Thermobifida halotolerans: one gene and its partner. The protein of the gene in region 1 interacts with the protein of each later gene in a pairwise test. Links are inferred from orthologs where the notes say so. Each region holds a gene or a part of one and is shown in the gene's direction. Other genes may lie near its edges. The genes, in order: ftsZ and rlmN.

What was found.
Region 2: the proteins of ftsZ (region 1) and rlmN interact in binary tests that used the Escherichia coli proteins (3 or more experiments, as listed by UniProt). The link is inferred for Thermobifida halotolerans from one-to-one orthologs.

What each region holds. Positions count from the first base shown.
Region 1 is NZ_CP063196.1:664,407-678,627, forward strand. What follows is about bases 38-2,873. They hold ftsZ (cell division protein FtsZ), read left to right. Parts: upstream 38-670; coding sequence 671-2,077; downstream 2,078-2,873. Other genes in these bases: NI17_RS02970 (cell division protein FtsQ/DivIB), read left to right, coding at 38-290; pgeF (peptidoglycan editing factor PgeF), read left to right, coding at 2,160-2,873. Also shown: more of NI17_RS02970, read left to right, coding at 1-37; more of pgeF, read left to right, coding at 2,874-2,879; NI17_RS02985 (YggS family pyridoxal phosphate-dependent enzyme), read left to right, coding at 2,881-3,603; NI17_RS02990 (cell division protein SepF), read left to right, coding at 3,722-4,246; NI17_RS02995 (YggT family protein), read left to right, coding at 4,286-4,591; NI17_RS03000 (DivIVA domain-containing protein), read left to right, coding at 4,723-5,598; NI17_RS24340 (hypothetical protein), read left to right, coding at 5,660-6,856; ileS (isoleucine--tRNA ligase), read right to left, coding at 6,949-10,131; NI17_RS03015 (divalent-cation tolerance protein CutA), read left to right, coding at 10,510-10,776; NI17_RS03020 (signal peptidase II), read left to right, coding at 11,004-11,570; NI17_RS03025 (RluA family pseudouridine synthase), read left to right, coding at 11,567-12,493; NI17_RS03030 (TetR/AcrR family transcriptional regulator), read left to right, coding at 12,549-13,142; NI17_RS24345 (alpha/beta fold hydrolase), read left to right, coding at 13,229-14,221. UniProt on the Escherichia coli protein: Essential cell division protein that forms a contractile ring structure (Z ring) at the future cell division site. The regulation of the ring assembly controls the timing and the location of cell division.
Region 2 is NZ_CP063196.1:66,236-80,563, forward strand. Bases 4,104-7,046 are described here. They hold rlmN (dual-specificity RNA methyltransferase RlmN), read left to right. Parts: upstream 4,104-4,997; coding sequence 4,998-6,095; downstream 6,096-7,046. Other genes in these bases: NI17_RS00365 (suppressor of fused domain protein), read right to left, coding at 4,104-4,808; NI17_RS00375 (YqaA family protein), read left to right, coding at 6,120-6,587; NI17_RS00380 (Lrp/AsnC family transcriptional regulator), read right to left, coding at 6,750-7,046. In the rest of the region: tsf (translation elongation factor Ts), read left to right, coding at 1-753; pyrH (UMP kinase), read left to right, coding at 891-1,649; frr (ribosome recycling factor), read left to right, coding at 1,705-2,262; NI17_RS00355 (phosphatidate cytidylyltransferase), read left to right, coding at 2,266-3,225; NI17_RS00360 (hypothetical protein), read right to left, coding at 3,294-3,668; more of NI17_RS00365, read right to left, coding at 3,726-4,103; more of NI17_RS00380, read right to left, coding at 7,047-7,244; NI17_RS00385 (PucR family transcriptional regulator), read right to left, coding at 7,361-8,971; NI17_RS00390 (aspartate aminotransferase family protein), read left to right, coding at 9,090-10,379; NI17_RS00395 (CoA-acylating methylmalonate-semialdehyde dehydrogenase), read left to right, coding at 10,461-11,963; NI17_RS00400 (hypothetical protein), read right to left, coding at 12,228-12,488; NI17_RS00405 (carbon-nitrogen hydrolase family protein), read right to left, coding at 12,698-13,504; gabT (4-aminobutyrate--2-oxoglutarate transaminase), read right to left, coding at 13,621-14,328.

The sequences.
Region 1 (14,221 bases):
ATCCCCTGGTCCGGGTCACCGGCGAGGTGCGGGGAAACCCCGCGGTGGCCGAGAGCGCCCGGGTGGTCGGGGCGCTGCCCGAGTCCCTGGTCGACGCGGTCGACACCGTCGTGGCGACCGACCGGGCCCGGATCACGTTGGAACTCGTCGGCGGGGCCACCGTGATGTGGGGTGACAGCGAGCGGGGAGCCGACAAGGCCCGGGCGCTGGAGGTGCTCTTGGAGCAGCACCCGCCCGATCCGGGACGCCACTACGACGTGAGCGCCGCGGGGGTCGCGGTCGTCCGGTGAGACGACCGTCACGGTGCCGGAGGCGAAGCGCCGTACGGCGGCGCGCCCAGCACCTGCCCGCGCGACACGCCGATAGGCTGAAGCCGGTGGTTAGTTGCCCGTTACCAGGGTGGCGGCTTACTGTCAGGAAGCACAGTCTTTAGTTGACATAAGTACGAAGTACTTCCGCATCCTCCGTGATGCGGACGGGGCCGCGGACGTGCCCGCACGGTCCGTGACCCCATGTTCCGAGCGTTCCCCGAGGAAGTGCTCGGGACTGGCAAGCAGGCAGAACCGGACAGCTTTCGCGTCGATCCGGACCCGGGAGGGACGCCCCCCACGGTCGCTCTTCCCGGGGGATCGGCGGAGTTGGCAAGAAGCGAGCGGAAAGGCCCCTCGTCGTGGCAGCACCGCAGAACTACCTCGCGGTCATCAAAGTCGTCGGGATCGGCGGCGGCGGTGTCAACGCCGTCAATCGCATGATCGAAGAGGGTCTCAAGGGCGTCGAATTCATCGCCATCAACACCGACGCTCAGGCGCTGCTCATGAGCGACGCCGACGTCAAGCTCGACGTCGGCCGCGAACTCACCCGTGGTCTGGGCGCGGGCGCCAACCCCGATGTGGGACGCAAGGCGGCCGAGGACCACCGCGAGGAGATCGAAGAGGTCCTCAAGGGCGCCGACATGGTCTTCGTGACCGCGGGGGAGGGCGGTGGCACGGGAACCGGGGGAGCCCCGGTGGTCGCCAACATCGCCCGGTCCCTGGGGGCGCTCACCATCGGTGTGGTCACCCGCCCCTTCGGTTTCGAGGGCAAGCGGCGCGCCACCCAGGCCGAGTCGGGGATCGCGATGCTGCGTGAGGAGGTCGACACGCTCATCGTCATCCCCAACGACCGACTCCTGTCCATCTCCGACCGGCAGGTCAGCGTCCTGGACGCGTTCAAGGCCGCCGACCAGGTGCTGCTGTCGGGTGTGCAGGGCATCACCGACCTGATCACCACGCCGGGCCTGATCAACCTGGACTTCGCCGACGTCAAGTCGGTCATGTCGGGGGCGGGGTCGGCGCTCATGGGCATCGGTTCGGCGCGCGGCGACGACCGCGCCGTGGCGGCGGCCGAGATGGCGATCTCCTCGCCGCTGCTGGAGGCCAGTATCGACGGCGCCCACGGTGTGCTGCTGTCCATCCAGGGCGGTTCCGACCTGGGCCTGTTCGAGATCAACGAGGCCGCCCAACTCGTGGCGAACTCCGCGGCGCCCGAGGCCAACATCATCTTCGGCGCGGTCATCGACGACGCGCTCGGCGACGAGGTGCGGGTCACGGTCATCGCGGCCGGATTCGACGAACCCCAGGTGGAGGCGGCGCCCCCGTCCCGTGCGGCGAGTACGCCGCGGCCTCCGACGGAGCGGCGCCCCGAGCCGCCCGCCCCCTCCGCCCCGGCCGCGCCGCCCGCGGCGCCGTCGCGCCCGGCCGACCCTCCGCGCGCCTCCCGGCCGTCCCTGCCCGAGTCCGTCTCCCGCCCGGCGCCCGAGCCGGTCCGGGACCCCGGGCCCGCGCCCGAGCCGCCCAAGGCGGAGCCGCCGCGGGCGAGCGAGCCCGCAGCGGACGCCGCACCCGAGGAGCCCAAGGAGTCCCGCGACGACGACCGGCCGTACCGGCCGGGGGGCATCCACGCGGTGGGCGACAGCGGCTACGGCCGTCCGCGGACCTCCGACAGCCCCTTCTCCCGTACCAGCGAGATCCCGACGCCGCGGCGGCGCGTGGTCTTCGACGAGGGCGACGACCTCGACGTCCCGGACTTCCTCAAGTAGCGCACGCCGACCGGTCCGCGCGGCGGACCGGTTCCCACCGCCGTTCGCTCCCCCACGAATCGGATAGGAGGTGCTCGCCGGTATGAGCACCGTGATCGAGCTGGCCCCGGGTGTGCGAGCCGGATTCACCGGACGCGACGGCGGAGTCAGCCGGGAACCCTACGCCACCCTGAACCTGGGCGGTCACGTCGGGGACGACCCCGAGGCGGTCGCCGAGAACCGGAGGCGGGCCGCGCGGGGCTTCGGACTCGATCCGCGTGACGTGGTGTGGATGAACCAGGTGCACGGCGCCGACGCGGTGACCGTGACCGGTTCCGGTCCCGCCGGGGACGTCGACGCCGTCGTCACCACGGTGCCGGGGCTGGCGCTCGCGGTCCTGGTGGCCGACTGCCTGCCGGTGCTGGTCGCCGACGCCGAGGCGGGGGTCGTCGGCGCGGCGCACTCGGGGCGGCCGGGAATGGCCGCGGGTGTGGTCGCGTCGCTGGTGGCGGAGATGGAGCGGCACGGCGCGCGTCCCGAGCGGTGCGCCGCGCTGCTCGGGCCGGTGGTCTGCGGGCGGTGCTACGAGGTTCCCGAGGAGTTGCAGGAGGAGGTGGCCCGCAGTGTGCCCGAGGCCCGGTGCACCACTGACGCGGGCACTCCGGGAGTGGACATCCGGGCGGGGGTCACGGCACAGTTGAAGCGACTCGGAGTGACCAACGTCACCCATGATGCTCGGTGTACCCGAGAGAGCACCGACCTGTTCTCCTACCGCAGGGATGCGACCACGGGTCGGTTCGCCGGATACATCTGGAAGGCCTGACATGAGCGAGGACGCGCGCCGCGCGGAGATCGCCGCGAATCTGGACCGGGTGCGGGAGCGGGTGGCCGCCGCCTGCGCGGCGGCCGGGCGCGCGGCCGAGGAGGTCCGCGTCATCGCGGTCACGAAGCAGTACCCGGCCTCCGACGTGCGCGTCCTGGCCGGTCTGGGAGTGCGCGACGTGGGCGAGAACCGCGACCAGGAAGCCGCCCCGAAGGCCGCCGAATGCCGTGATCTCGATCTCACCTGGCACTTCGTCGGACAGTTGCAGACGAACAAGGTGCGCTCGGTGGTGCGCTACGCCCACGTGGTCCACTCGGTGGACCGGCCGCGGCTGGTCACGGAGCTGGGACGGCGGGTCCGCGCCGAGGGGCGCGCGCTGACCTGTCTGGTCCAGGTCAACCTGGACCCCGAGTCGGCGCGGGGGGTGATCGGCCCCCGCGGCGGCGCCGACTGCGCGGACGTGCCCGCGCTGGCCGAGGCGATCGAGGCCGAGGAGGGACTGTCCCTGGGCGGGGTGATGGCCGTCGCGCCGCGCGACGGCGATCCGCTGAAAGCGTTCGACCGTCTTAATGCGGTCGCCGACGACATCAGGGGTCGCTACCCTCATGCCACGGTGATTTCCGCGGGGATGAGCGGTGACCTGGAAGCCGCGGTCGAGCGGGGCGCGACACACCTGAGAATAGGTACGGCGTTGCTTGGCGATCGGGGGTTGATCGTGGGGTAATGTCCCCAGATGGACCCTGGGGCACACGTTGTTCCCTCCGCTCAGGGGGTGGACGGGGACCGAATCCATCGACAAGTCATCTGCGGTGAATCACCACAGGGACGACGGAGGACAAGAGATGGCCGGCGCGATGCGCAAGATGGCGGTCTACCTCGGCCTCGTGGAGGACGACCGTTACGATCACCGTTATGCGGACGAGTACGATGACTTCGAGGATTTCGACGAGGCCCTCGACGAGCGGCCCGTTCGAGACCGCGCTCCCCGTGACGACGCCCGAGGCGACTCCGTGACGGATTCGGTCGATCACCCCGCGTCGCGCAACGAACGGCGCCCCACCGTCCCCGCCGTGCCCGCCACCGCTGATCTCGCCCGGATCACGACACTCCATCCCCGGACCTACAACGAAGCGCGTACTATCGGAGAGCATTTCCGTGAAGGCATTCCGGTGATCATGAACCTCACCGAGATGGTCGACAGTGACGCCAAGCGTCTGGTCGACTTCGCGGCGGGGTTGATCTTCGGCCTGCACGGCAGCATCGAACGCGTGACCAACAAGGTGTTCCTGTTGTCTCCGGCTAATGTTGAGGTGACCGCTGAAGACAAAGCACGTATCGCTGAGCGAGGATTCTTCAATCAGAGTTAGAGCAGCACACGCATCCAGTAAGGCAGCCGGAGTACGGGAGTGAACATCGTCCAAGTCGTGCTCGGCAACGTTCTGATCTTCGTCCTATACCTCTTCCTGTTTCTGCTGATCGGGCGGCTGGTGTTCGACTTGGTTCAGATGTATGCCAGGTCATGGCGGCCTGCCGGATTGGTCCTGGTTCTGGCCGAGACGACGTATACGATCACGGACCCGCCGCTCAAGTTCCTGCGTCGCTTCATCAAACCCATCCGGTTGGGGAGTGTCGCGCTCGACTTGAGCTTCATGATCCTGTTCCTTGTGGTGACGATCCTCCTCCAGGTCGTGACGTCTGTCCTGACCGTGTAGCGAGACCCGAGACAGCAGAAAGGTAGGCTCCGGTTCCGATACATGAGTCTTGGTCATGATCTGGAGTGCCATAAGGTCACGATCAGGTAGCGTCCCTACGGACGGAGTCCAAGCGCGCCAAGGAGACGAACATGCCGCTGACACCTGCGGATGTACGCAATAAACAGTTCAGTACGACCCGGCTGCGGCCGGGATACGACGAAGAAGAGGTCGACGCCTTCCTCGACGAGGTCGAAGCCGAACTCGATCGTCTGATCCAGGAGAACGAGGAACTGCGCGGCAAGCTGGCGGAGTGCCTGCGCGGCAAGGTGCCCCCTGCGGGAATGAACGACTTCCAGCCCCAGGAACCCCCTGCCCCTCAGGAAGCCCCCAAGCCCGAGATGCCGATGCGGCAGCAGCCCGAACCGATGCGGCAGCAGCAGCCCGAGCCGGCCCAGGCCGCGGCCCCGCCCATGGGGCTGCCCGGCGGCGACGACAACATGGACACCGCCGCCCGCGTTCTCGCCCTCGCCCAGCAGACCGCCGACCAGGCGATCTCCGACGCCCGCCGTGAGGCCGACGAGACGCTGGGACGGGCCCGCCACGAGGCCGAGGACATTCTCGGCAAGGCCCGCCGCCAGGCCGAGCAGATCGTCAACGAGGCGCGCGCCCGGTCGGAGAACCTGGACCGCGACGCCCAGGAGCGCCACCGCCAGGTCATGGGGTCGCTCGTGCAGCAGCGCGACGAGCTGGAGCACAAGGTCGCGGCGCTCAAGGACTTCGAGCGCGAGTACCGCAGCCGCCTCAAGGACTACTTCGAGCGGCAGTTGAGGGAGCTCAACGAGGGAGCGCCCGACTACAGCAACAACCCGAACACCACGGGCGGTTTCCAGACCATGTCGCCTCCCACCGGCGGCAGTCCGTCGCTGCAGCACGCCGGACCCGGCTCGGGCTCCACGAACCCGTTCGCCTCACCCGAACCGGCGCCGCACGGCTACCACCCGGGTGACCCGCACGACCGCCACTGAACCGGCGGTCGGCGGTACCAAGTCCCACTCGATCCATGAACCCTGAGAAGGCATTCACCCGGTGATCATCGTCTGCCTGGTGCTGGTCGTGGCGGCGTTTGTCGTGATCGGCATGGCACTGGCGCTCGCAGAACTGACTCTGGTCAACGTCGCGCTCGGACTCGGCGGCCTGTCCGCCGTACTGCTCGCGGTGGAGTTCGTCCGCAACAGGAGGACCCTGTTCGGGAAGGGCCGCACGGAGTCGCTGCCCGGTCACCGGAGTGCCGACGTCCACGGGACCATGGCGGGACAGGCTCGGACGGACGGTTTGGGGAAGGCGTCCGTCCACCCTCCTGCCATGGCGGTGGCCACCGGTCCGGTGGCCCCGGCCGCCGGCGTCGGCGGCCCGTCCGCGGCTGTCCATGGCTTCGAGGACACGACCGCGGCAGCCGATGCCCACGCACCCGCGCCGGTTTCCGGACCGGTGCGGGCGGCTTTTTCCCCGCCTCCCGACGTCGCCCCCGCGCCGTCCGGTGCGGACGGTTCCGACACCGAACCGGCCGTGCCGGAGCCGAGCGGGGCGACCACGGTCGAGCGTCCCGAGGACACGACCACCCGGACGGAGTGGGACGACGAGGACGACGTCGGCCCCGGACCGGTGGCCGACGGGGAGGCGGCTGCCCGGACCGGAGGCGACGCCCGCGACGACGGGCCCGGGTCCTCTCCGGTCGGTGACGCCGACGAGGAGGACGCCGTCGACGCCGAAGCCGACGCCGAAGCCGAAGCCGACCGGGTGGCCGGCGACGAGGACGCCGGATTCGGACCGGTGACCGGCCGGGAGGCCGAGGAGCCGGAGCGGGCCGACGACGAGGCCCCCGTCCCGGCCGACGACGCGACGGCGACCGGCCCCGACACGGACTCCGACACCACCGGCTCCGACGACTCCGCCGCAGCGGACGCGGACGAGGACGGACCGGTCGGCACCGCCGACGCCGACGACACGGCCGAGGTCGCCTTCCGCGAGCCCGCCGAATGGGCCCCGCCCTTCTCACTGCCCTCCCGTGAGGAGAGCGAGAGCAGGAGCGTCTCCGCCGCGGCCATCGCCGCGCTCGCCGCCCGCTGGACCCCCACCGGCGACGAACTGGCCGCCGAATCCTCCGACACCTCCGACGACGACAGTCCCGCCGGAGTGGACAGCACCCCCTCCCCGGACACCGGGACCGGTTCCGCGGACGCGCCCCACGGCGGCACGGCCGCCTCCAAGGACCCCGAGGACTGACCTCCTCCCGCGCGCCGCCCCGCCGACCGGCCCGGCAGAACGGAAACGGGGCCGCGAACCGGTCGGTCCACGGCCCCGAAACCTCCGGCGGGTCAGGCCCTGCGCAGCCGCAGGGTGATGCCGAACTCCTCCGAGACCACCTCGTGAGCGTCCGGCTCACCGGGGCCCTCGGTGAAGGAGACCGCCAGCACCTCGCCGCTGATCGTCTCCGCGTGCTCGGTCATCGCCTGCGCGGTCGTCTCGTCGGTGGCCGACCACCACAGGTCGATGCGGTCGGAGATGTCCAGACCGCTGGACTTGCGGGCGTCCTGCACCAGACGGACCACCTCGCGGGCCAGCCCGGCGCGGCGCAGCTCCGGCGTCAACTCCAGGTCCAGCGCCACCGTCTCACCGGACTCCGAGGCCACCGCCCAGCCCTCGCGCGGCTGCTCGGTGACCAGCACCTCCTCGGCGGACAGCGCCACCGGCTCACCATCGACGTCCACGGTGGCCGACCCCTCGCCGCGCAGCCCCTCCACCAGCGCCTTGGCGTCGGCGGCCTGGATCGCCTTGGCGACCTGCGGGGTGCCCTTGCCGAACCGCCTGCCCAGCGCCCGGAAGTTCGGCTTGACCGAGTAGTCCACCAGGTCACCGCCGACCACCGACAGCGGGTCGAGCTGCACCACGTTCAGCTCCTCGGCGATCTGCGCCCGCAACTGCTCGGGCAGGGCCTCGAAGCCCCGGGCGCCCACGAGCGCCCGCGCCAGCGGCTGGCGGACCCGCCGACCGGAGTCCACCCGGGCGGCCCGTCCCAGCTCCACCAGGCGGCGCACCAGCGCCATCCGCGCCGACAGTTCGGGGTCGATCAGCGTTCCGTCGGCCACCGGCCAGGACGCCAGGTGCACCGACTCCGGCGCGTCCGGACGGCGCAGCGCCTGCCACACGTGGTCGGTCAGGAACGGGACGATCGGAGCCATCAGCAGGGTGACGGTCTCCAGGCACTCGAACAGCGTCGCGAACGCCGACGCGCCCTCGGGCGTGTTCGCGCCCGCCCAGAAGCGGCGGCGCGACCGGCGCACGTACCAGTTGGACAGGTCGTCGACGAACGTGGTCAGCGCGCGCCCCGCGGCCGCCGGGTCGAACCGCTCCAGCGCGTCGTCGACCGTCCTGATCAGCGAGTGCAGTTCCGACAGCAGCCAGCGGTCCAGCAGCGGCCGCTCCGCCGGGGCGGGCGCGTCGGCGAGCCGCTCGTGGCTCCACCCCTCGCCCGCGCCCGCGTACAGGGTGAAGAAGGACGCCGTGTTGTAGTAGGTCAGCAGGACCTTGCGGACGATCTCCTCCAGCACGGCATGCCCCACCCGGCGCGGCATCCACGGCGACCCGCTGGCCGCCATGAACCAGCGCAGCGCGTCGGCGCCGTGCCGGTCCATCACCGGCATCGGCTCCAGGATGTTGCCCAGGTGCTTGCTCATCTTGCGGCCGTCCTCGGCGAGGATGTGGCCCAGACAGACCACGTTCTCGTAGGAGGAGCGGCCGAACACCAGCGTGCTGACCGCCATCAGCGAGTAGAACCAGCCGCGGGTCTGGTCGATGGCCTCGCAGATGTACTGGGCGGGAAAGTTCGCCTCGAACTTCTCCAGGTTGCGGTGCGGGGCGCCCCACTGCGCGAACGGCATCGCTCCGGAGTCGAACCACACGTCGATGACCTCGGGCACACGGCGGGCCACCCGCTGCTCCAGCGGCAGCGACGGGTCGGCGTCGGGGTCGGGGATGACGATGTCGTCGACGTAGGGCCGGTGCGGGTCGAGGCCGGACAGGTCCTGCCCGCTCAGCTCGCCCAGTTCCTCCAGGGAGCCCACGCAGATCCGCCGGCCGTCGGGGAACTCCCAGATCGGCAGCGGCGTGCCCCAGTAGCGGCTGCGCGACAGCGCCCAGTCGACGTTGTTGCGCAGCCACTCGCCGTAGCGGCCGTCCCTGACGTTGGCCGGAACCCAGTTGGTGGCGGCGTTCTCCGCGAGCAGCCGGTCCTTGATCTCGGTGGTGCGGATGTACCAGGAGGGCACCGCGTAGTACAGCAGCGCGGTGTGGCAGCGCCAGCAGTGCGGGTAGCTGTGCTCGTACGACAGGTGCGCGAACAGCAGGCCGCGCTCCTTCAGGTCGGCGACCAGCGTCTTGTCGGCGGTCTTGAAGAACACTCCGCCCACCAGGTCGAGGTGCTCCTCGAAGGTCCCGTCGGGACGCACCGGGTTGATCACCGGCAGCCCGTAGGCGCGGCACACCTGCATGTCGTCGGCGCCGAAGGCGGGGGCCTGGTGGACCAGGCCGGTGCCGTCCTCGACCGTGACGTAGTCGGCGAGCACCACGAAGTGCGCGGCCGTGTCGAACTCCACCAGTTCGAAGGGGCGCCGGTAGGTCCAGCGCTCCATGTCGGCGCCCCTGAACCGCTGCCCGGTGAGCTCCCAGCCCTCCCCGAGCGCCGCGCCGACCAGCGGCTCGGCCACGACCAGCCGCTCGGAGCCGTCGGTGGCCACCACGTAGTCCACCTCCGGGTGCACCGCCACGGCGGTGTTGGACACCAGGGTCCAGGGGGTGGTGGTCCACACCAGCAGCGCCGCGTCACCGGCCAGCGGGCCGGAGGTCAGCGGGAAGCGCACGTACACCGACGGGTCGGTGACGGTCTCGTAGCCCTGCGCGAGTTCGTGGTCGGACAGCGTGGTGCCGCAGCGCGGGCAGTACGGGCTGATCCGGTAGTCCTGCACCAGCAGGCCCCTGTCCCAGATCTGCTTGAGCGCCCACCACACCGACTCCACGTACTCGCGGTCCATGGTGCGGTAGGCCTCGTCCATGTTGACCCAGTAGCCCATGCGGCGCGTCATCTCGGTGAACGCGTCCACGTTGCGCAGCACCGCCTCGCGGCAGCGGGCGTTGAACTCGGCGACGCCGAACGCCTCGATGTCCTTCTTGCCGGAGATCCCCAGTTCCTTCTCCACGGCGACCTCCACCGGCAGGCCGTGGCAGTCCCACCCGGCCTTGCGGTCGACGTGGAAGCCCTTCATCGTCTTGAAGCGCGGGAAGACGTCCTTGAACACGCGCGCCTCGACGTGGTGCACGCCGGGGGTGCCGTTCGCGGTGGGGGGACCCTCGAAGAACACCCAGTTCGGGCCGCCCTGTGTCTGCTCCAGTGACCGTTCGAAGACCTTCTGCTCCGTCCAGCGTCGCAGCACCTCGCGCTCCATCGAGGGCAGGTCGATCTGGGCGGGCAGCGCGGGGAACGGTCGGGTCGACTCCTTCGACACGTGGCGTACCTTTCCATCAGGGGTGTCGGTCACCTGACGGAGGGACGAGGCAGGAGGCCCCGCGGTACCACCCTCCTTGGCCGCGCCGCCGTTGTCGGCCGCGCGTCCCACTTCGTTCCTGACGCTGCCGGTTCTACTGGGCGTCCGCTGCGGGACGCCGTTCTTCCGGCGGCTCCGGGGTGATCTTCCCGCGCGGGCATACCCCCGGGCTCGCACCGTCCCCGGGTCGCTTCGGGCTGTGTCCGCCGGTACTCGTCCCCATCAACGCCTTGCTGGCTCGAGGATAGCCCACCGCGGAACACGGATCGCGGTGTTTTCCGGTCGTGACCTGACGGGGGCATACTCGCTCCGGAACCCGCGAGACCGAGGAGGGCTCAGGTGACGCGAGCGACCCCCGAGGGCGCCGTCCTGGTGACGCTGGCCGAACGCGAGGACGCCGAGGAGTTGGCCGGACAACTCCTGGAGGAGGGGTACGCGCCCTGCACGGTGCACCGCGACATGTTCGCGGGCGAGGACGACGCCGAGGACGTCGACTGGGTGATCGAGGTGCGCACCGGACCGGGCGGCGCCCCCGCCGCCATGGACGAGGACGGCCTGTCCGCGCTCGCCGAGGACTACGGCGGCTTCACACACGTCGAGCGGTAGCCGCGCTCGCCGACGCGGGAGGGCGGTGTGCGGGGGTGAATACAATGATTCTGGCCCGCACGCCGCGCGGACCGGGGAACGGACGGCCGCGAGATCCGGAGGCGTCGGCGGGCCGCGACCCACGTTGAGGAGTTCCGCTGAGTGACGTCGACCCCGACCGGGGCACCGAGAAGACCGATGACGTTTCCCCGCCGGTCCGGCCGCGCCGGATCGGTCTGCTGCTGGCCGTGGCCGCCGTCCCCCTGGTCGCCGACTTCGTCACCAAGGAGATCGCGCTGGCGCGCTTCTCGCCGTACGACCCGGTGGAGCTGCTGGGTGGACTGCTCAGGTTGACGCTGGTGTTCAACCCCGGAGCGGCGTTCTCCATCGGCACCGGCATGACGTGGGTGTTCAGCCTGATCGTGGTGGCCGTCATCGGCTACATCCTGTGGACGGCGCCCCGGCTGCGCAGCGCGGGGTGGGCGGTGGCGCTCGGCCTGATCCTCAGCGGCGCCACCGGCAACTTCATCGACCGCATCTGGCGTCCCAACACCAGGGAGCTGTCGTCGTCACTGGTGGGCCCGGAGGCGCCGGGGACCCTGCTCGACCGGCTGCTGAGCCCGCCGTCCCCGATGTACGGCCACGTCGTGGACTGGATCCAGATCCCCTACTGGCCGGTGTTCAACATCGCCGACTCCGCGATCGTGTGCGGCGGCGTGCTCGCCGTCCTCCTGGCCTTCCGCGGGATCAACATCGACGGCACCCGCGAGGCGGACAAGACCCCGAGCACCCCGACGCGAGGAGACGAAGCGTGAGTGACCACCGAAGCATGCCGGTGCCCGACGGGCTGGAGGGCGACCGGCTCGACGCGGCGATCGCCCGCATGTTCGGCCTGTCGCGCACCCGCGCCGCCGACCTGATCGCCGAGGGCAACGTCCTGGTCGACGGAGCCGAGGCGGCCAAGTCCGACCGGGTGAGCGCCGGGGCGTGGCTGGACGTCACGCTGCCTCCGCCGCCCAGCGCGCCCGCGCCGCGCCCCGAACCGGTGCCGGGCATGACCATCGTCTACGAGGACGCCGACATCGTCGTGGTGGACAAGCCGGTCGGCGTGGTCGCCCACCCCACGCAGGGTTGGACCGGGCCGACGGTGCTGGACGGGCTGCTGGCGGCGGGGGTGACGGTCGCCACGAGCGGCGCGGCCGAGCGGCAGGGCATCGTGCACCGCCTGGACGCCAACACCACCGGCCTGATGGTGGTGGCCAAGAGCGAGACCGCCTACAGCGTCCTCAAGCGCGCCTTCAAGGAGCGCACGGTCGACAAGACCTACCACGCGCTGGTGCAGGGACACCCCGATCCGCTGCGCGGCACGATCGACGCGCCCATCGACCGCCACCCCTCGGGTGACGGCCGGTTCGCGGTGGTCTCGGGCGGGCGGCCGTCGGTCACCCACTACGACACGGTGGAGGCGTTCCGCGCGGCCAGCCTGCTCCAGATCCGGTTGGAGACCGGCCGCACCCACCAGATCCGCGTGCACATGGCGGCCACCCGGCACCCGTGCGTGGGCGACCTGCTGTACGGGGCCGACCCCACCCTGGCCGAGCGGCTGGGGGTGCGCCGCCAGTGGCTGCACGCGGTCCGCCTGGGTTTCGAGCACCCCACCGAGCACCGCCCGGTGGAGTTCACCAGCCCGTACCCGGAGGACCTGGACAAGGCGCTGCACCTGCTGCGCGAGGAGTAGTCCCGTCGCGGCCCCACCCTCCGGGAGAGAGCGTGGCCGCGACAGAATATGTAGATTGGTCTACTATCTCGGTATGGGAACCAGGGGAGCGGCGACACGCGAGCGCCTCGTCGACGGCGCGCGGGAACTGATCGAGACACACGGCTACTCGGGTACGGGGCTCAACCAGATCCTCGCGGTCAGCGGGGCGCCCCGCGGGTCCCTGTACTTCCACTTCCCCGGCGGCAAGGACGAGCTCGTCGCCGCCGCCCTGGAGCGGGCGGGGGAGGAGGTGGCCGCGCTGCTGCGAACGCTCTCGGAGGAGAGCGCCGACCTGGCCGAGTACGTCCGGCGCCTGGTCGGTGTCTTCGCGGCCAGGACGGAGGAGTCGGGCTTCGCCAAGGGCTGCCCGCTGGCCACCACCGCCCTCGACGTCGCGGCCGTCAACGACCGCGTGCACGCCGTCTGCCGAAGGGTCTACGCGTCCTGGCAGGCGGTCCTCGCCGACCGCCTGGCGGCCGAGGGATGGAGCCCTCGTGAGGCCGAGGCCGACGCGTGGTCGGCGCTCTCCCTGATCGAGGGGGCGCTGCTGCTGGCGCGCGCGACCCGCAGTACCGAACCGCTCGACCGGGCGCGCGAGGCGGCCGTGCGGTTGCTGGTCAGGAACTGACCCGGGGCCGGGACGGCGTCGCCGCTCCCCGGTCCCGGGGTTTTTGCGACCCAAGAATATGTAGATCGGTCTACACAGGAGGAAGTATGTCCGCACGGCCTGACACTCTCGTGGTCGGCGCGACCGGGTTCATCGGCCGCTGGCTGCTCGCCGAACTGCTGCGTCGCGGCCGGACCGTCGCGGCCGGGATGCGCGGCGGTCCGGCCCGCGAGCGGGAACTGCGCGACTGGCTGCGCGCCCACGACGCCCCCGTGGACCGCCTCAGCGCCGTCCACGTCGACATCACCCGACCCGGCCTCGACCTCGACGACACCGCCGCACACCACCTGGAGTCGATCCGCGACGTCCACAACTGCGCGTCGCTGTTCCGCTTCGGCCTCACACGGCGGGAGGCGCGTGCCGCCAACGTCGACGGCGCCCGCCACACCGTCACCTGGGCGGCGGGGCTGGCCGGACTGCGTCGCGTGGTCCACCTCACCGGCTACCGGGCTGCCGCGCAGCCGACGGACCCGGCCGGGATCGCACAGCTCTACCGCGACCACGGCGCCTACGAGGCGTCCAAGACCGAGGCCGACGCGGCGGTCCGCGCCCTCGCCGAACGCGAGGGCCTGCCGTTGAGCGTCGTCAACCCCAGCACGGTCATCGGCGACTCCATCACCGGGGAGGCCGGGCAGTACATCGGTCTGGCCGAGACCGTCCGGAACCTGTGGGCGGGGCGGCTGCCGCTGCTGCCCGGCGACGCCGCGACCTTCGTGCCGGTGGTGACCGTCGACCACCTCGCCCGCTTCCTCACTGAGGTGCCCGAACGCGACACCGGGGGCGTGCGCGCCCACTGGGTGCTCGACGAGACCACCCCCAACCTGCCCGAACTCGTCGACCACCTCGCCACCCACCTGGGAGTGCGCGCGCCGCGCCGCTTCATGCCCGTCGGTGTGCTGCGCCGCCTGCCCCGCGCGGTGACCCGCGCCGAACCCGAGACGCTGCCCTTCCTCACCGCCGACCGCTACGACACCGCGTCGGCCCACGCCCTGGCCCGCGCGGCGGGCCTGACCCACCCGCCGGTGCGCGACGCCCTGGCG
Region 2 (14,328 bases), 590 kb from region 1 along the record:
GAGGCCGGCGGCGACTTCGACAAGGCCATCGAGGCCCTGCGGATCAAGGGCGCCAAGGACGTCGGCAAGCGCGCCGAGCGCACCGCCGCCAACGGGCTGGTCGCCCTGGCCGCGGACGGCGACACCTCCGCCGTCCTGCTGGAGCTCAACTGCGAGACCGACTTCGTCGCCAAGGGCGAGAAGTTCCAGCAGTTGGCCGCCGACCTCGCCGAGTTCGTGGCCCGCACCGACCCGAGCGACGTTCCGTCCCTGCTCGCCTCCGAGTACGCCGACGGCAAGACCGTCGCCCAGGTCATCGAGGAGAACAGCGCGGTCATCGGCGAGAAGCTGGAACTCCGGCGCTTCGCCAGGCTCGAGGGCGCCTACGTCGCCAGCTACATGCACAAGTCCGACCCCGACCTGCCGCCCACCCTGGGTGTCCTGGTCGAGCTCGACAAGCCCAACGCCGAGGTCGCCAAGGACCTGGCGCAGCAGATCGCCGCCCTGGCTCCGAAGTACGTCAGCCGCGACGACGTGCCCGCCGAGGTCGTCGAGAACGAGCGCCGCATCGCCGAGGCCACCGCCCGCGAGGAGGGCAAGCCCGAGAAGGCGCTGCCCAAGATCGTCGAGGGCCGCGTCAACGGGTTCTTCAAAGATGCGACACTGCTCGGTCAGCCGTTCGTCAAGGAGAACAAGAAGACGGTCCAGAAGGTCGTCGACGAAGCCGGTGTCGCCGTGCGCCGCTTCGTGCGCTTCAAGGTCGGCCAGGCCTAGAGCTTCTGCGATGATGGAGGTGTCGGGACGTATTCCCCCGGCACCTCCGTCAGATCTGGACGGTGTGTGAGCCTCCTGGAAACCCAGCGGGTTCGCGCAGGACAACCACCGGGGGAACCAGAAGGGGGCCGATCTCCATGCCGGACAACGAGGGACAACACGTCGTGGCCAGGCGTGACGGCGGATGGAAGCGCGTGGTGCTCAAGCTGTCGGGGGAGGCGTTCGCGGGCGACGACCAGCTCGGCATCTCACCCGAGGTCGTCGGCTACATCGCCCAGGCGATCGCCGAGGCGGTCTCCAAGGGCATCCAGGTGGCCGTCGTCATCGGCGGCGGCAACATGTTCCGCGGCGCCGAACTGTCCCAGGGCGGCATGGAACGCAGCCGCGCCGACTACATGGGCATGCTCGGCACCGTCATCAACTGCCTCGCGCTGCAGGACTTCCTGGAACGGCTGGGGATCGAGACCCGGGTGCAGACCGCCATCCACATGAGCCAGGTCGCCGAGGCCTACATCCCGCGCCGCGCGATCCGACACCTGGAGAAGGGCCGCGTCGTCATCTTCGGCGCGGGGCTGGGGGCGCCCTTCTTCTCCACCGACACCGCGGCGGCACAGCGCGCGCTGGAGATCGGCGCGCAGGCCGTGCTCAAGGGAACCCAGGTCGACGGGGTCTACGACTCCGATCCGCGCAAGAACCCCGCGGCGGTCAGGTTCGACCGTCTCGACTACAACGAAGTGCTCACCCGCGGCCTGAAGGTCATGGACGCCACAGCGGTGAGTCTGTGCATGGACAACGGTCTGCCGATCGTGGTCTTCGACCTGATGGGCCAGGGCAACATCCTCCGTGCGGTGCAGGGGGAGAAGATCGGCACGGTCGTGTGTCCCGCGGACGTCTGACAGGTCTGCCCAGTCCTCGAACAACTCCGGCAAAGCGACACACGGGAGTCCCGAAATGATCGAAGAGACCCTCCTCGAAGCAGAGGAGAAGATGGAGAAGGCCGTCCTCGTCGCCAAGGAAGACTTCGCCTCGATCCGTACCGGGCGTCCCAGCCCAGCCACCTTCAGCCGGATCTCCGTCGAGTACTACGGCACGATGACCCCGGTCAACCAGCTCGCGTCGTTCCAGGTGCCCGAGCCGCGCATGGTGGTCATCTCGCCGTTCGACAAGTCGGCGATGTCGGCCGTCGAGAAGGCGATCCGCGAGAGCGACCTGGGGGTCAACCCCGCCAACGACGGCAACGTCATCCGCGTGGTGTTCCCCGAACTGTCGGAGGAGCGCCGCCGGGAGTACGTCAAGGTCGTGCGGGGCAAGGCCGAGGACGGCAGGACGTCCATCCGCAACGTGCGCAGGCACGCCAAGGACGCGATCGACAAGGCGGTCAAGGCCGGCGAGATCGGCGAGGACGAGGGGCACCGCGCCCAGAAGGAGTTGGAGTCGCTCACCCACAAGTACGTGACTGAGATCGACGAGCTGCTGAAGCACAAGGAATCAGAGCTGCTCGAGGTCTGATCCTTGTCCAACTCCGATTCCTTCGAGGGTGCGACGCCGGAACGGGGTGGTGACGACGCGTTCTCGTCCGGTGGGACCGGACCGGGAGCGAACGACTCCTCTGACGCCCACGAGAAGCGCTTCACCCTGCACAAACCCGACGGCCGACCCGTGCGCGCCGGACGCAACCTGCCGCTGGCCATCGGCAGCGGGCTGGCGCTGGGCGCTCTCGTCTACGCCGCGATCGTGCCGTACCCGCCCGCGTTCACCCTGATCACCTCGATCGCGGTGGTTCTGGGCGTGCGCGAACTGCGCAGGGCCTTCGCCTCCCGCGGTGTCCACCTGGCGCTGATCCCGATCGTCGCGGGCGGTGTGGCCATGCAGGCGGCGGCCTTCTTCGGCGGTCCGCTCTGGCTGGTCGGAACGCTCGCGGTGGCGTCGATCCTGGGTCTGGTGTGGCGACTGCGCGGCGGCGCCGAGGGATACGTCCAGGACTCGACGGCCACCCTGTTCACCCTGGTGTACCTGCCGCTGCTGCTGAGTACCTGGCTGCTGCTGCTGGCGGAGCCCGACGGCCGCTGGCGGCTCATCGCCTTCATCGTCGTGACGATCAGCAGCGACATCGGCGGCTACTTCGCGGGCATCCTGTTCGGCCGCCACAAGATGGCCCCGGTGATCAGCCCCAACAAGACGTGGGAGGGCTTTGCCGGATCGGTGCTGGGCTGCATGCTCGCGGGGGCGCTCACCGTCCACCTGATGCTGGACGGTCCCATATGGGCCGGACTGGTGCTCGGCGCGGCCGTCGTCCTGGCGGCGACCGTGGGAGACCTGATCGAGTCGCTGATCAAACGCGACTTCGGCCTCAAGGACATGGGCAGTTTCATGCCGGGACACGGCGGGCTGCTGGACCGGGTCGACTCGCTGCTCATCGCCGGACCGGTGGCGTGGGCCGTGCTGAGCCTGCTCGTTCCGGTCGCGGGATGACACCCGACCGCAGGGGGCCGCGACACCTTCGTGTCGCGGCCCCCTCCCCGTTCGGGGCGGCGTCCCGGTCACTGCGCCGCAGGACCCTCCGAGCCGGTCGAGGACTCCTCCAGCAGCCGCTGCCCGCAGATGCGGCAGCGCAGGGCGTGCTTGGGGTTGGGCGCCCGGCACGCCGAGCAGGAGACGGTTCCCAGGCCCTCGTCGATGGCGCGTGCGACGGAGCCCAGCCGTTCGTCGGTGGCTGCCACGTGGGCCGCGCACAGGCCCTCGCAGAACGGCACCACCTGGTCGGGTGAGAGCGTCAACCGGCGGCCCTCCCGCGTGGTGACCCGGTAGACGTCGCGCCCCTGGTCCTCGTGGAAGGTCAGCAGCCCCTCCTGCTGGGCCAGCCGGAGCAGGGTACTCAGGTGGGCGTAGGTGCCGCGCTCGAGCAAGGGAAACACCCGATCTTCCTTCCGTCCGCATGGTGGTGGGGAGAACGACCAGGTTAGACCGTGGTATCAGCCCAGGACCCAGCTGCGCCCCTCCGCGGCGAGTTTGGCGATGAGGGTCTCGGCGTCGTGCTCCTTGGCGAACAGGTGCTCGGGGCGGGTGATGGGCACCACCCACAGCCAGTTCACCGGGTCGCCGTGGAAGGTCAGTCCCGACAGGTCGGGCGGGGGAGCCCAGCTCGGATCGGCCAGCACGCCGGGGTCGGACACCAGCAGCACGGCCGTGTGGTTGCCGCGCAGCGGCGAGTCCTCGCCGCTGTCCAGCCACTTGACGCTGTGTCCGGGTCCGAACCAGGTGACCGCGCGCCACGGGAAGGTGCCCAGCCAGCGGAAGATCCGGGCCGCCAGGTGCGCGGGGGCGGTGGTGGCCAACGCCAGTTCGATCCGCGCGTAGGCGGAGGTGTCGGCCATGTACCGGTCCAGGGTGGGCATCCGCTGGCCGCACATCCCCACGGTGCTCAGGACGGTGTAGGGCCGCTCGGGGGTGGGTGGACGCTCGGAGACGCGGATCAGCGGGTCGTGGCCGTCGGAGACGTCCCAGTAGTGTCCGGCCGGTCCCACCGTCCTGAGGTGGTTGAACACCGAGCGCTGCACGCTGCGCCAGGCGCCCTGGGCGGCGCGCCAGGACCAGTACGCCTCGGCGTGCACCACCCTGGGCCACAGCTGTGCCGCCACGTCGTCCAGGGCCCAGGCGTAGGCGCTGCGCCCGATCGCGTCACGGGAGTAGCCCGGCAGACCTCGGTCGGCCTCGGCCCATCCGGGGATGATCGCCAGCAGCCCCTCCTCGTCGAGCAGCGCCACCCCGTCGCCTTCCTCGAACCACACCACCCGCAGCCGGTCGGCCTCCAGGGGGGAGCGGCCCTGCGGGTGCTTGGTGTAGGCCGCGGGCATCAGCGGCGCCTGCCCGGCGTAGAGCCCCGACGGGTCGCTGGTCTCGGGCGCGATCTCGTGGTTGGCCAACCAGACCGGGACACGCACCTGCCCGCGCGGGTCCAGCAGGTAGGCGGCGGTGGTGTGGGTGTCGTACTCGACGATGACACGGCGGCTGCGGTACGGACTCGTCTCGTCGAGGAGAATCCGGGGGGTGGCCACACATTCCTCCTCGTTACTCGATCACCGCACGATGGCCTGCCCGCGCCGCATAGTATGGACGGCAGTGCCGGTTCGGGGGCGCCGCCACCGGGCGAAAGCGCCGTGGTCGGCTCCAATTATCGCGCACCGCCCGTTCCCCCACCGCCTCAACCGACGACAGACACCTTTTTGCGATCTGGATCTGAATCCATGCCTGCTGAGCTCACCTTCGTAGCGCCGCGCCGGGCCAGACCGCCCCGGCACCTCGCCGACCTCGGCCCCGAGGAGTGCCGGGCCGTGGTCACCGAGCTCGGTGAGAAGCCGTTCCGCGCCAGGCAGTTGGCCCAGCACTACTTCGGCCGTCTGGAGTCCGACACCGCGCGGATGACCGACCTCCCGGCCTCCGCGCGCGAGCGGCTGGGCGAGGCGCTGCTGCCCCGACTGCTCACCCCGGTCAAGCACGTCACCTGCGACAACGGCATGACCCGCAAGACGCTGTGGCGGGCCTTCGACGGGGTGCTGTTCGAGTCGGTCCTGATGCGCTACCCCGACCGGGTCACCCTGTGCGTGTCCTCCCAGGCCGGGTGCGGCATGAACTGCCCGTTCTGCGCCACCGGCCAGGCCGGACTCACCCGCAACCTGTCCACCGGCGAGATCGTCGACCAGGTCGTCTCGGTCGCCCGCGACCTGGCGCGCGGCGAGGTCGCCGGCGGTCCGGGGCGGATCAGCAACATCGTCTTCATGGGCATGGGCGAGCCCCTGGCCAACTACCGGCGGGTGCTGGAGGCGGTGCGCCGCATCACCGATCCGGTCCCCAGCGGTCTGGGCATCTCCCAGCGGGGCGTCACCGTCTCCACGGTGGGGCTGGTTCCGGCGATCGAGAAGCTCATCGCCGAACGGCTCCAGGTGCGGCTCGCGGTCTCCCTGCACGCCCCCGACGACGAGCTGCGCGACGAGCTGGTCCCGGTCAACAACCGGTGGAAGATCGCCGAGGTCCTGGACGCGGCCTGGCGCTACGCCGACACCACGGGACGCCGCGTCTCCGTCGAGTACGCCCTGATCCGCGACATCAACGACCAGGCCTGGCGCGCCGACCTGCTCGGCAGGCTGCTGGCGGGGCGGCTGGCGCACGTCAACCTGATTCCGCTGAACCCCACACCGGGGTCCAAGTGGACGGCGTCGCGGCCCGAGGACGAGCGGGAGTTCGTCCGCAGACTCCAGGCGCGCGGCGTCTCGGTGACGGTCCGCGACACCCGGGGGCAGGAGATCGACGGCGCCTGCGGCCAGCTCGCCGCCACCGGGGCCTGACCGGTCCGGGGCGGGAGGCTTCACGTGGCCGAGAGCTGTCTGGCTTTTCTGATCGCGCTGGTCTCCGCGCTGCTGCCGTTCATCAACATCGAGGTGTACCTGCTCGGTATGGCCACGCTGGTGGGCGAGGGGTGGCTGCTGGCGGCCGCGGTGGCGGCGGGAGCGGGGCAGACGCTGGGCAAGGTGGCCTACTACTTCATGGGGCGGGGAGTGCTCACCGTTCCGTGGCTGCGCCGCAGGGCCGAGACTCCCGGCAGGTGGAGTGCGCGCGCCGCGCGCTGGCGGGAGCGGGCGCAGGGACGTCCGGTGTGGACGGCCGGGCTGCTGGCGGTCAGCTCCCTGGTCAGTGTGCCGCCGTTCATGGTGGTGTCGGTGCTCGCCGGGACCGTGCGGATGCCGTTGCCGGTCTTCCTGGCGGTCACCATGGCGACCCGCACCGCCCGTTTCGCCCTGCTGGTCTACGCCCCGGGCGCGGCGCTGGCCCTGCTCTGAACACGTGCGGGGGCGGTCCCGGCCGAGGGAGGTCCGGAACCGACGCGAGGTGTCGGAGAACCTCGGCTCACGGAGGGCAGTTCCGGGTGGCCCCTGGGACCGGGGCCGCCCGGAGCCTCCTCGGGGCGGCCGCACCGGGTCTCCTCCGTGTCGTCCAAAGAGCTAGCGCGTTCCCCAGGCGTAGGTCTGTTTGCGCAGCTTCAGGTAGAGGAAGGACTCGGTGCCGGTGACCGTGGGGACCGCGCGGATGCGGCTGAGGATCTTCAGCAACTGGTCGTCGTCCTCGGCCACGACCTCCACCAGCAGATCCAGGGAGCCCGCGGTGATCACCACGTACTCGATGCCCTCCAGGTCGGCGATCTCGTCGGCCACGGCGTTGAGGTCGCCGCTGCAGCGGACGCCGATCATCGCCTGGCGTTCGAACCCCAGCATCATCGGGTCGGTGACACCCACGACCTGGACCACGCCGCCCTCGAGAAGGCGCTGGACACGTTGGCGCACCGCGGCCTCGGACAGGCCGACGGCCTTGCCGATCGCCGCGTAGGAGCGCCTTCCGTCCTCCTGGAGCTGTTCGATGATCCGTTTGGCGGTGTCGTCGAGAACCACGCTGCCGCCGTTGCGGCGCGGCGTAGACGTCGACTCCCTTCCCTCGGCCACCTGGTCCTCCGCTATCGGTTGTGCCTGTCGAGCAGATTTCATGAATTGGTTGTCCAGAGTACTCCTGGCAACGAAATCAAAAGTGCTCTTGTGTTTCGCGGCGGTTGCAGACGACCTTATCGGGACAAACGGTCCCGTACGGCGTCCAACGCCAGCAGCGCGACGTGCAAAGACAGGCAGGTTTCCACCGATTCCAGGTCCGCATCGAGAATGTGTGAGATGCGTCGCAGTCGTTCGTAGAGGGCGGGACGCGACAGGTGGGCCCGCGACGCGGCCAGGGCCTTGTTGCGTCCGGCGTCCAGGTAGTGCCGCAGGATCGCGGTCAGGTCCTCGCCGTGCCGGGCGTCGTGGGCCAGCAGCGGTCCCAGTTCGCGCTCCACGTAGGTCTGCAGCCGCTCGTCGTCGCGGAGCAGATGCAGCAGGCCACGCAGCCGCAGGTCGGGAAGCCGGTGGTAGGGGCGGGAGTCGGAGCGCCGCGCGGCGACGTCGCTCACCTGCCGGGCCTCCAGGAAGGAACGCCGCACCTGGCGGATGCCGTCGACGGGCGAGCCCACCGCGATCACCGTCTCCGTGCCGACGCGCTCGTGGACCAGCGGGGCGAGCCGGTCCAGGCAGCGCTCCACGTCCTCCTCGGGCGGCGCCGCCAGCAGGACGCCCACCCGGATGTCGTCCAGTGAACCCACGAGGGCGGGCAGTCGCAGCTCACGGCAGATCCGGGCCGCGCCCTCGGCCACGTCGGAGAGGCGGGCCTGCGTCGCCAACCCGGTTCCCGCGTCGCGCAGCCGCAGCACCACGGCGACCAGGGTGCGGCCGGTCAGCGGAACGCCGACGGCGCGCGCACGGACCAGCGCCTCCTCCGGATCGGAGTAGGCGCGGTCGATGATGCCCGCGATGATCGTGCGGTGCGTCTGCCGTTCCAGGCTCTCCCGGTGCCGCTCCAGCAGTCTTCCCAGGGCCAGCGTCGTCGCCGCGCGTTCGACCAGCACGGTCTGGACGGGGGCGGGGGAGGCGCCGCAGACGAGGATGAGCCGCCCCCAGTCCTGGCCGCGTGCGCCCACCATGGTGACCAGCCAGCCCGTCACCGGGTCGTGGACGGTCCGCCTGGTGTTGCGCACCGACCGGGACCGGCTCTCCCACGAGGTCAGCAGGATCCCGGGGTCCTCCCCGTTGAGGTCGCAGGCCAGCACCTGGTGGGTGAGGTTCTCCAGGACCACGGGGCAGCCCGACAGCCGGGCCGCCTCACGGAGCACCCGGTCGGGCGGAGCGCCCTCCACCGACAGGTCGGTGAAGACGGTGTGCAGCCGTTCGGACGTGCGCAGCTCCGCCAGTTGCTCGCTGACCACGCGGCTGTGCACGGCCTCGGTGATCTCCACGAACCGGGTCTCGCGCTCCAGGCAGACGACGGGGACGCTGGTCTCGCGGGCCGCCTCCAGCAGCGCCTCGGGCAGGCCGTGGCGGTACTTGCGGCCCAGTTCCACGGCGATCCCGCTGATGCCGACCCCGGCGAGGTCGGTGACGTAGCGGCGCAGCGCCCCGTCGTCGTCGGGCATCGCGATCCCGGTGGTCAGCACGAGTTCGCCACCGCGCAGCAGGTGGGCCAGGTCGGTGACCTCGGCGACGTGCACCCACCGCACGGGCACGTCGAGCCGGTCAGCCCCCACCACGACCCGGGGACGGGCGCGCCGCACCACGGGCAGGTCGAGTACTTCGGCGAGTGAGGGCAGCACAGGCCGAGTGTACAAACCGGAGACGACCGCCCCGGTTTACACCATGTAAGCCACCGGTCGCGAAAATCGTCACCCTGTCGCTGGTCAAGGCGGGTGGGCAGCGGTGAGACTGGAGAGCATGTCGGAACTGCTCGCGCGCCACCGCGCGGTCATGCCCTCGTGGCTGGCCCTGTACTACGAAACGCCCATCGAGATCGTCAGCGGCAAGGGGAACCGGGTCGTCGACGCCGACGGCAACACCTACCTCGACTTCTTCGCCGGGATCGTCACCAACATGATCGGCTACGACGTGGCGGAGGTCAGGGACGCCGTCGAGGCGCAGCTCGCCCGGGGCGTCGTGCACACCTCCACCCTGTACCTGCTGCGCGGACAGGTGGAGCTGGCCGAGAAGATCGCCCGCCTCTCCGGCATCCCCGACGCCAAGGTGTTCTTCACCAACTCCGGCACCGAGGCCAACGAGACCGCGCTGCTGCTGGCCACCCACGCGCGCGGCAGCGACCAGGTGCTGGCCATGCGCAACAGCTACCACGGACGCTCGTACGGCACCATCGCGGTCACCGGCAACCGGGGCTGGAAGAACTCGTCGCTGTCCCCGCTGAACGTGCACTACCTGCACGGCACCGACCGCGCCCACCCCGCCTTCGCGCACCTGTCCGACGCCGAGTACGTCGACGTCTGCGTGGCCGACCTGCGGGAGGTGCTCAGTACCACGGCGCCGGACGTGGCCTGCCTGATCGCCGAGCCCATCCAGGGGGTCGGCGGGTTCGCGATGCCCCCCGACGGCCTGTACGCGGCCTACAAGGAGGTCCTGGACGAGCAGGGCATCCTGTTCGTCTCCGACGAGGTGCAGACCGGCTGGGGACGCACCGGCACCAGCTTCTGGGGGATCGGCAACCACGGTGTCACCCCGGACATGATGACCTTCGCCAAGGGACTGGGCAACGGCTTCGCCGTCGGGGGGCTGGTGGCCCGCGGCGACCTGATGGACGCCCTGCCCGCCAACGGGGTCTCCACCTTCGGCGGCAACCCGGTCGCCACCGCCGCGGCCAACGCCGTCCTCGACTACGTCCTCGACCACGACCTGCAGGCCAACGCCGCGCGCCTGGGCCCGGTGGTGCTGGAGCGGCTCGCGCCGCTGACCGGGCTGTCCACGGTGGGCGCGGTGCGCGGCAGGGGGCTGATGTTCGCCGTCGACATGGTCGACCCGGCCTCCGGGGCGCCCAGCCCGACACTGGCCGCCGCGGTGCTGGAGAAGACCCGCGAACTCGGGCTGCTCGTCGGCAAGGGCGGCCTGCACGGCCACACCCTGCGCATGGCGCCGCCGCTCACCCTCACCGCGGAAGAGGCGGAGGAGGGGGCGGGCATCCTCGTCGAGGCCGTCACCTCGGTCGACAGCACGGCCGCCTGAGCCGTCCGGGACGCGGCGCCTCCCGCACGGGCCGCGTCCCCCTCTCCGGATTCCACACCCTCCTCACGAAGAAGGTTCCTGTTGTCCAGCAACCACGTGTCCCACTGGATCGGCGGCAAACCCTGGTCCGGACCGGCCGAACGCCGCGGCGACATCCACAACCCGGCCACCGGGCGCGTCTCGGGAACGGTCGACCTCGCCGGAGCGGCCGAGGTGGAGGCGGCGGTGGCCGCCGCCAAGGCGGCCTTCCCGGGCTGGCGGGACACCTCGCTGTCCCGGCGCACCGAGATCCTGTTCGCCTTCCGAGAACTCGTCCGCTCCCACCGCGACGAACTGGCCCGCACCATCAGTGCCGAGCACGGCAAGGTCGTCTCCGACGCGCTGGGCGAGGTGTCCCGCGGACTGGAGGTCGTGGAGTTCGCCTGCGGCATCCCGCACCTGCTCAAGGGCGGCTACTCGGAGAACGTCTCCACCCGGGTGGACGCCTACTCCATCCTCCAGCCGCTGGGCGTGGTCACCGGGATCACCCCGTTCAACTTCCCCGCGATGGTGCCGATGTGGATGTTTCCCGTCGCCATCGCCTGCGGCAACACCTTCGTGCTCAAGCCGAGCGAGAAGGACCCCTCGGCGTCGGTGCGCCTGGCCGAACTGTGGGCCGAGGCGGGCCTGCCCGACGGCGTGTTCAACGTGGTGCACGGCGCGAAGGAGGCGGTCGACGCGCTGCTGACGCACGAGGACGTCAGGGCCGTCAGCTTCGTCGGGTCCACACCGATCGCGCGCCACGTCTACTCCACGGCCGCGGCCCACGGCAAGCGGGTGCAGGCGCTGGGCGGCGCCAAGAACCACATGGTGGTGCTGCCGGACGCCGACCCGGACCTGGCCGCCGACGCGGCGGTCTCGGCGGGCTTCGGCTCGGCGGGGGAGCGGTGCATGGCGATCTCGGCGGTCGTGGCCGTCGGCGGGATCGCCGACGACCTGCTGGCCGGGATCAGGGAGCGGGTGGGACGGCTGCGTGTGGGCCCCGGCGACGACGCGCGCAGCGAGATGGGCCCGCTGGTGACCCGGGAGCACCGCGACCGGGTCGCCTCCTACCTGGAGTCGGGTGTGCGCGAGGGCGCGACCCTGGCGGTCGACGGTCGAGTGCACCCGGTGATCGGCGGCGAGCGCGACGGCTTCTGGCTGGGGCCGTCGGTGCTGGACCACGTCACTCCCGAGATGTCGTGCTACCGCGACGAGATCTTCGGGCCGGTGCTGTCGGTTCTGCGCGTCGACTCCTACGAGGAGGCGGTCGACCTCGTCAACACCAACCCCTACGGCAACGGAACCGCGATCTTCACCAACGACGGCGGCGCGGCGCGGCGCTTCCAGAACGAGGTGGAGGTGGGCATGGTCGGTATCAACGTGCCCATCCCGGTGCCGATGGCCTACTACTCCTTCGGTGGCTGGAAGAACTCGCTGTTCGGTGACTCGCACGCGCACGGGACGGAGGGGGTGCACTTCTACACCCGCACCAAGGCGGTCACCGCGCGCTGGCTCGACCCCAGCCACGGCGGCGTCAACCTCGGATTCCCCACCAACGGGTGAGGTCCGCGCTCCGACGAAACGGAGGTCCCGCGTACGAATCGACAGGGAATCACGCCACTGGCGATCGTTCGCCTACTACTCGGAGTATCGTTGTTGCCGGTTCGCCGCTCCCGCAGCAGCCGTCTTCGGCGGGGTGTCGGCAGTGGCGGAAACCATTGAAGTGCGCCCAATTCCCTCCCCCCCTCCGGTGATCGGGCGCACTCCGAAGGGGTGCTCCGGGCAGCCTCTCCCCCCGGTCCGGAGCACTCCTTTCCACTCCGCTGCTCAGTGGGTCGCGAGCAGGTGCTGCTCGAGCGTGTTGGTGTGGTGGTCAAGGGCGAGCTGCGCGCACTCGGCGCAGCCGTAGACCGGAGCCCCGTCGGGCAGCACGCCCAGTGGATGGCGTGGTCTCGGCCACCTCGCGTGGCAGACGACGCAGGCCTCCCCCATGGCCTGCGCGTCGCTGAGTCCTTCTGGTGTGAAGACGTGGCCGTCGTCCTCGTCGGCGGGCACCCCGCGTTCGCACATGATGCTCAGACCGCTCAACGTCCCTACTCCCCCCGTGGCACAGGACAGTCGCGGATCAATCAGAAAAGGCGTCGGTGATTGGATTCAATCAGACGTGACGTGCTCGCTGAATAAAGCAGAGCCAAAACTGTGACCTTGAGCTTAGTGACACTGACTCTGCGTAGTCAAAATTGGGGCCGCCAATCGGACTTTTGGTGACAAGAGAGGATAAGGCGGCAAATTGGGTATCACGTGGGTTGTTTCGGTGAGACGGCAAAACGCCGGAGCGCCAGGGCCGGATTGACCTCGCGCACCTCCGCCACCCGTCCGGACTCGGCCTCCGCCACGGCGACGCCCTCCTGCTCGCCCAGAGACGTCACCACCACTCCCATCGGGTCCACGATCATGCTGTTTCCCGACCCGGTCGGCGCGCTCTGCCCCGCCGCCGCGACATAGAGGGTGTTCTCGACGGCCCGGGCGCGCACCAGAACGCGCCAGTGCTCCTCCTTCAACGGCCCGGGGACCCACTCCGCGCCCATCGCCACCACCTGCGCCCCGGCGTCGGCGAGTCTGCGGGTGACCTCGGGGAAACGCAGGTCGTAACAGGTCTGCAGGCCGAAGACGAGCCCGTCGACGGTAAACACCGGCGGATCGGTGACCTCCCCCGGACGCACCACCGCGGACTCGGCGAACCCGAAGGCGTCGTACAGGTGCAGCTTGCGGTAGCACGCCACCGGTTCGGCGTCGGGGCCGACGGCCACCGTCGTGTTGGAGAAGCGCTCCGGTTCGTCCAGCGCCTCGTTCACCCCCGCCACGACGTACACGCCCGACTCCCGCGCCAGCTCCCGCAGCCCCGACACGTAGGGGCCGTCCAGGGGCTCGGCGGACTCGACGAACCTCCGGTCGGTGGCCGGGGCGGTGAACATCGCGTACTCGGGCAGCACCACCACCCGCGCGCCCCGGTCGGCGGCCGAACGCACCAACTCACCGGCCCGGACCAGGTTGGCCCGCTTGTCCGTTCCCGGCGCGAACTGCGCGACGGCCACCGCGACCATGCTGCTCTCCCTCACCGTGCGGCTCTTCTCCGTTGACCGCGACCCTACGCGTTCCGCGGAAGGGCCGGGGCGGGCGAGACAGCCCCCGCACGCCTCACCGCCCCGGCCTCCGGGACCTAGAGCCGGGCGAACGCCTCCTCCAGCAGGGACATCCCCTCGTCGAGCAGGTCGTCGCCGATGACCAGCGGAGGCAGCAGGCGGATGACGTTGCCGTAGGTTCCGGCGGTGAGCAGCACCAGGCCGTTGTCGTGGCAGTGTCTGACGACCGAGGCCAGCGCCTCCGGGTTGGGTGTCCTGTCGCCCGCTCCCGCCACCAGTTCGACCGCGACCATCGCGCCGCGGCCGCGCACGTCGCCGATGACGTCGTACCGCTCGGCGAGCGCGCGCAGCCTGGGCAGCAGCGCGTCGCCGATGGCGCGGGCGCGCTCCACCAGCTTCTCGCTCTCGATCGTCTCCAACGCGGCCAGCGCCGCCGCGCACGCGGTCGGGTTGCCCCCGTAGGTACCGCCCAGGCCCCCGCCGTGGACGGCGTCCATGATCTCGGCGCGTCCGGTCACCGCAGCCAGCGGCAGTCCACCCGCGATGCCCTTGGCCGTGGTGATCAGGTCCGGCACGACCCCCTCGTGCTCGCAGGCGAAAAGGTCGCCGGTGCGCGCGAACCCGGTCTGCACCTCGTCGGCGACGAACACGATGCCGTGCTCGCGGCAGAACTCCGCGAGAGCGGGCAGGAAGCCCCGCCCCGGCTCGATGAAGCCGCCCTCTCCCTGGATCGGCTCGATGAGCACCGCGGCCACGTTCTCCGGGCCGATCTGCGTGGTGATCAG